DNA from 3 places in the Phormidesmis sp. 146-20 genome. Region 3 is predicted to be linked to each of the others. Evidence: predicted binding sites of a transcription regulator. Region 3 holds the regulator's gene; each other region holds the start of a gene.

Region 1 (2,276 bases), on a different contig from region 3:
CGAGCGCTGTCGGTAGTCGTTGTCATAGTCAAATCTCCCAAATCGGTATCCCTTAAGAATGGTTTGAGAGGCGCGATCGTTCATCTACCAAAAGTGGAAGACCAAATGTGGAAGACGCGCTTTTGTTGACCTACAAAACAACCACTCAACTTCCTATTTTCCCTTCACCAAAATAGAATCTCCTTCAACCTTGGCCTCATACATTGCCAATCCCTTGACAGCCGGCCCCTGTAATACTTTGCCATCCGCCGCAAATTGAGACGCATGACAGGGACAAGCAAACGACTTACGCTCTGTCTTCCAGGTCACCAAACAGCCCTGATGAGGACAGGTCGGATTGACGGCCACAACTGCCTTGGGGTCAGATGGATTGCGAACGACTAGCAACGGGCCCGCCGCAAATTGCTCATTCAAAATCTGCCCAGACTTATCCAGATCGGTCGCCGCCCCCACCTTCACAAAGCCATCCGCTCCCGGACTCGCCGCAGGTTTTGCTTCGGTTTGAGAATTAGACGAACAGGCCACGATCGCCACAGGCAAACTACTCGCCACCCAGCCCAAACTCACCCAAGATAAAAAAGTTCGACGATCCATGATGTGTTCTCCAGAAAGCGATAAAGTTTTCGATCGGGTTCAAGTCTAGCTGCTGTTCCCTAAATCCCTTCTGCTTGTAGACAAACCGGACAGTTTACTTGATGTGCCGGGAGCAGAACTAGAACGAGTGCACAATAACCCAAAGCGATCGACAGCGCCATCGCTAGTCTACGAGGGAAATGCATCCAAAAAAATAAAAATGCATCTTCCGCATTACAGTTATGCAGAAAATTCATACATGGAAATATTTTGTAACTACGTATACGAATTTCCTCTGTAATCTCGCCTAACTTAACCTTCAAGAGCAATCGCAACCCCGATTCTCGCACCCCACATCCGACCTTCCGCAGGTTCTTCTATTCAGGTGCGTCGATCGTCTGCCCGTGTTTCGGTTGGGACACTTTTTATTTCTAGGCACCCTCCATGACAGACACTATTTCAGCAGCCGCGACCCTCAATAAGTTCGAGAAGTTAAAAGCCGAGAAAGATGGTCTTGCAGTCAAGTCTGACCTGACGCATTTTGCTCAAGTTGGCTGGGAAGCAATGGATGAGACCGATCGTGACCACCGACTCAAATGGCTAGGGGTGTTTTTTCGCCCGGTGACTCCCGGCAAGTTCATGATGAGAATGCGGTTTCCGACTGGAATTCTCACCAGTGGACAGATGCGGACGCTGGCTGAAATCGTACAGCGCTATGGCGAAGATGGCAATGGAGACATTACAACCCGCCAAAACATTCAGCTTAGAGGGGTGCGGATCGAAGATTTGCCCGATATTTTCAACAAGTTTGAACAGTCAGGGCTGACCAGCGTGCAATCCGGGATGGATAATGTCCGCAATATTACCGGGTCGCCTGTCGCTGGCATTGATGCTGATGAACTGATTGATACTCGTGAATTGGCGATACAAGTCCAGGACATGATCACGAGCAACGGGGTTGGCAATCCTGCGTTTACGAATCTGCCGCGTAAATTCAACATTGCGATCGCCGGGTGCCGCGATAACTCCGTCCATGCGGAGATCAACGACATTGCCTTTGTGCCTGCCTATCAGGGTGATGAGCTTGGCTTCAACGTGTTGGTAGGAGGATTCTTCTCTGCCAAGCGGTGTGAGGCGGCGATTTCGATGAATGTCTGGGTGCCGCCGAGTGATGTGGTGGCTTTGTGTGAAGCGATTTTGATTGTCTACCGCAATCACGGTCTGCGCGCCAATCGTCAAAAATCTCGCTTGATGTGGCTGATTGACGAGTGGGGGATTGAGAAGTTTCGATCGCAAGTTGAGACTCAAATCGGCCACATATTGCAACCCGCCGCCGCCAAAGACGAGATTCTCTGGGACAAGCGCGATCACATTGGAGTCTACGCCCAAAAGCAACCCGGACTCAACTATGTCGGCTTACACGTTCCTGTGGGTCGGTTGTTTGCTCCAGACATGTTTGACATTGCTCGTCTAGCTGAAGTCTATGGCAGTGGAGAGATTCGCCTTACCGTTGAGCAAAACATCATCATTCCCAATGTGCCCGATTCGCGACTGACGGCACTGTTAGAGGAAGCGATCGTTCAGCGATTTTCGACTCAGCCAGAAAACCTTTCTCGTGCATTGGTGTCTTGCACTGGCTCCCAGTTTTGCAACTTTGCCCTGATCGAAACCAAAAATCGAGCCGTGGCAATGATCAAAGAACT
Region 2 (2,276 bases), on a different contig from region 3:
GAGTGGCTTCGGGTAAGGTGATTTCTGGGGTGCGGTTTTTCATGGCGAGATACAGCTTCTCTAACGTATTGAGACGCATGTGGGGGCACTCATTGCAGGCACAGTTGCTCATCGGTGGAGCAGGAATAAACTGCTTGTCGGGGGCGGCTTTTGCCATCTGGTGAAGAATGCCTGCCTCGGTCGCCACAATAAAAGACGGACTCGCACTTTGCTGACAATACTTCAATAACGCCGTTGTCGAACCGATGAAATTTGCATGACGCAAAACAGCAGGTTCACATTCTGGGTGAGCAATCACCTCAGCGTCAGGATATTGAATCTGAAGTTGCACCATTTTCTTTTCTGAAAACGTCTCATGCACCATACAGCTTCCTTGCCACAGCACCAGATCGCGTCCAGATTGCTCACTGACATACTTGCCGAGATTGCGATCGGGCGCAAAAATAATCGGCTGATCGACTGGAATCTGACGCACGATCGACACCGCATTGGCGCTAGTGCAAATAATGTCACTCATCGCCTTAATGTCTGCCGTGCAATTTATATAAGAAATTACCAAATGATCGGGATGTTTTGCCTTAAATTCAGCAAAGGCATCCGGCGGGCAGCTATCGGCCAGAGAACACCCCGCATTCAAATCAGGCAGTAAAACGAGCTTGTTGGGGTTGAGAATTTTGGCTGTTTCTGCCATGAAATGCACCCCTGCAAAGACGATCACATCCGCGTCTGTCTGAGCGGCCTGCTGCGAAAGCCCCAGCGAATCGCCTAAGAAGTCAGCCACGTCTTGAATATCGGGGTCTTGATAGTAGTGCGCCAAAATGACTGCATTGAGTTCGCGCTTGAGGTCTGCGATCGCCTCAAACAAATCATGAGGCAAATCATGAGGCAAACGAACCGTTGGAGAGGAAAGCTGAGTAAACACGATGGCGATCGGTTGAATAAAAGACCTGTGTTCCTGTTATTATAGTTTAATTCACCAAAACTAACAAGTTTACTTTTATCTAAACCTACCAACTCGCTCAAAACTCAGTTCACATCTGTCCAGAAATACGGACTAGAAAGAGCAGTCCCTTTGGGGTGATTAAATGAACATAGGATGATTAAATGAACAGCATTGGCTGAACATAACTTCGCCAATCCTACGATGCGAATACTTGGTACAAATCCTTGGTTGGGTGAAATCGAACCCAAGTGAACCTATGCCAAATGTGCCCTTGTCGAATCAAAACTCAAATCAACCACACGAGACTTGAAGACCAGAGTCCATAATTACTTTGAATCGGCTCTAATCGACCCACTTACACAAACGGTCTCCTAAAACTGCGCTACTTTTCTCCAAACTTTTAATAGCAATTTAGGTGCATAAGGTTTGAGAAAACTCTTAAAAGCTAGAGAAGAGTTGAGATCAGTTTTCCATCGAAACCTTATCAAATGGATAAGCTGTAACCCTTCTATAAGTTTTCTTTGAGCAAACAGATTGACGAGCAATCCTTCCAATAGTTGCCCCCAGACAACTGGCGCTAGCGGACGACTTCTAATGAAATCCCAGAAGGAATTGAGAGCTTTAATATCTCTGTGAGTCAATTCTCCGTCTACTCCTTCCGCCATTAGCCAATATTTTTGATAAGCATCGTTGTCCAGTGTCTGAAGCAAAGCCCACCAGAGTCTTTGATAGCTCGTTTCTGGAAGATAGCACTGGGTACCTGTAAGTTCTTGAACAGCATTTAGGGAAATCTTGTAAGCATATTCAAGTTGTTCTTTACGATGGATTGTAGTTATTCGCGACCTGTCATCCATCCGGCGTTTTAGTAAGATTCTAGAAATGTTTTCTAATCGAGACTGACGGCTCAAGCGCCAAAACATATCATAATCTTGGGATCTCAAAAACGTTTCGTTATAACCCCCTATGCTCTGCATGAGGGCACTCTGTGACATCAGAGTTGAATGATGCATGGGATTATTAAACAGAAAAGCTGCTTCTAATCTTTCATGCTCTGAAGGAGGATAATCCTCTCCTATTTTACTCCCTTGGGGATTGATCAACTCAACGGCCGTCCCGATCGTACCCACTTCAGGATGCATTTCCAGATAGTCAAACTGCTGACTCAAGCGATCGAGAAAAGAAATATCATCACCATCCTGACGCGCAATATACTTGCCTTTAGATAAACTCAAGCCCTTATTTAGTGACTTTGTTAGTCCTAAATTACGTTCGTTATGAAGTAATACAATCCGAGAATCTCGATCGGCATACTCAATTAAAATAGGCCAAGTGC
Region 3 (2,276 bases):
CCAACGTCCGGATTAGCTGCCAACCTGTCCAGCCGATCGCTGAAACCAACACTACCAGCATCACCAGAGACAGCGCTGAAAAAGGAGCAATCAGCATCATCAGCAGCAGCCCCAAGAGTAAAATCATCACGATCGAATTGTTCACAACGAGCGTCTCCCAAATTAGAATCAGGCTCAGTCTAATCAAGAGAGCTAACTCAATGCCTCTAGCGATAGCAGCATTTCTGTCGCATAATTGTTGTGAATATATGAAGAAACTTTTTGATTTATAGTCTTTTGCAAATCTTCTGAAATCACTGAATCTTCTCAATGCGTTTGGGCTAGTGAGAATCGCAAAATCAGAAAGCGATCGCCTTCTTTTTGACCAGATTGAACCATAAAAGTTTGCGCTATGATAGCGAAGCTATTCCCTTGGATAGAACCCTTTGATGGTAGGAATCTTTAGCCATCTAGCGCAGCCTCACACAAGGGAATCAACGCTCAATCATCCATCCCTTTTGGAACGCAACCCCGGTGAGAACCCTATGGAAGAGTGGCAAAAAGATTTTTCTGAACTGTTAGAAACGATCGCGGATCACATCGAAGGCTTCTTTGTTGAAGTGTCGAGAGAAGTGACAGAAGTGGTCAACGTGTTTGTAGAGCTTTCTGACGAGCTTTCGGCACAGGCACAAAATACCTTTACAGATGAGATTGACCAATACATTAATGAGCTAGTCAACCCCGTCTTAGAAGCCTATTTTGGGTTTGAAGGCATGGTCGGAGAAGCTGCCCAACCGATGATGCAAACTGTAGAACCGCTGCTCAACCAACACCCCATCTGTGTCGGCTGTCGTCACTATCATGGGCAAGCCTACAACGGCAACGTGCTAGTCTGCGGAATGCACCCCTACGGCGTGGGAGAAGGACTAGACATCTGCCCTGATAAAGAATTGACCCGCTGGAAGTCACCCTACCTCAATTCAGAAGGTCAGTTTCTATTTAGAGAAGACGATTGGTAATAGGCGAGGTGTGAAGCCTGAAATTTGTACGCCTTCAGGCTTCGCCGACTGGCTAGCGATCAGGTAAACTGCTGACTCAAGGTGACTGGATTGTGGACAGTGATCTTCTTTTTGTGAATAGAGATCATTTTGTCCTGTCGCAAGTCTCCCAGCAGACGAGTCACGGTCACCCGCGTTGAGCCGATCGCTTCTGCAATGGCTTGATGAGACAGCTTGAGGTCGATCGTGATCCCTTCTTGACTGGGCAGGCCAAAATCGCGACAGAGAATCAGCAAGAAACTCACCAGACGCGACCCCATATCTCGATGCGCCAGCGTTTCGATCATCATTTCGGTTTGTAGAATTCGAGACGATAGCCCTCGCAGCATCAGCAGACAGAGTTCGGGGTTGTCTTTGAGTGCTTTTTCAACCTGCTCAATTTGAACAGACAGCAACTCAACCGATGTGAACGCAACCGCATGATAAAAGCGATCGGCGCGTTGCCCGGTGATCAGTGACAGCACCCCAAACACGCTGTTTTCTCGCAGTAAGGCAACCGTAATCTCCTCACCCGCCTCATAGACTCTCGAAAGCTTGACGGCACCTTTGACTAAAAAATAAACTCGCTCTGCGGGGTCGCCTGGAAAGAAGATCGTTTTGCCTCGCTCAAACGTCTCAACGACAGGTGGAAAGGCACCGCCCCCAATCTGGCGAAATAATGCTGCAAGTGGTCGCTCTTTGGTCACTACCATGTTCCTTGTCGAACTCGTGCTCTTGAACTCTCTTGATTGACCTGGCAACAGTTTTTACTTAGCTGTCAGCTGATCTGTAAGAGATTGATGACTTTAGAACACTTAAACTTACTCTTCAAGCAGTTTTTGTGCTCGATACTACACTATTCTGCCAGGTAGTTGAATTTTTGCAGGAATTGAGCTAAGTCTCTAACAATTGCTTAAGGTTTGAGCTTAAATTCGTCGTTCATCCGAAGATTTTTAAGATCTGTCACCTATTTTAATCAGGCTGGAAGTCAATAGATTAATCAATAGATCGATTCAAAGATCAATTCAGTAATAAGTTTGTCAAAAAGTACGTTGTGAGTTGAAGATTTCAGAACGATGACCGTGTTGAAGAGCGGTATTACCCAGCGTCAAGGAGCTTAATTTACCGAAAGCTCTAAAGACTTTTAGGGTGCTGCCCTTTAGTCGAAGACATTCAACTCTTACATTGAGAATTCGTCAGTCTGAGATTAAAAAACTTTAGTTAAAAAGCGGGTAACGCGATTCGAACGCGCGACATTCA

What was found. The regulator NtcA, encoded in region 3, controls nitrogen genes in cyanobacteria. The targets are predictions, from matches to a motif close to TTTGTANNNNNNNNTACAAA.
Region 1: the regulator NtcA is predicted to act here: its motif matches at 843-862, upstream of ACKFKH_RS23395 (ferredoxin--nitrite reductase).
Region 2: the regulator NtcA is predicted to act here: its motif matches at 995-1,014, upstream of nadA (quinolinate synthase NadA).

Annotation. Positions count from the first base shown of each region.
Region 1 is NZ_JBJPHT010000037.1:41,783-44,058, reverse strand. Features, by position in the region: gene ACKFKH_RS23405 (hypothetical protein) at 1-26, opposite strand, end outside; gene ACKFKH_RS23400 (QcrA and Rieske domain-containing protein) at 154-594, opposite strand; gene ACKFKH_RS23395 (ferredoxin--nitrite reductase) at 1,018-2,276, shown strand, end outside.
Region 2 is NZ_JBJPHT010000001.1:240,323-242,598, reverse strand. Features, by position in the region: gene nadA (quinolinate synthase NadA) at 1-922, opposite strand, end outside; gene ACKFKH_RS01150 (glycosyltransferase family 2 protein) at 1,315-2,276, opposite strand, start outside.
Region 3 is NZ_JBJPHT010000021.1:20,092-22,367, reverse strand. Features, by position in the region: gene ACKFKH_RS17475 (hypothetical protein) at 1-145, opposite strand, end outside; gene ACKFKH_RS17470 (hypothetical protein) at 525-998, shown strand; gene ntcA (global nitrogen regulator NtcA) at 1,058-1,729, opposite strand; tRNA gene ACKFKH_RS17460 (tRNA-Gly) at 2,244-2,276, opposite strand, start outside.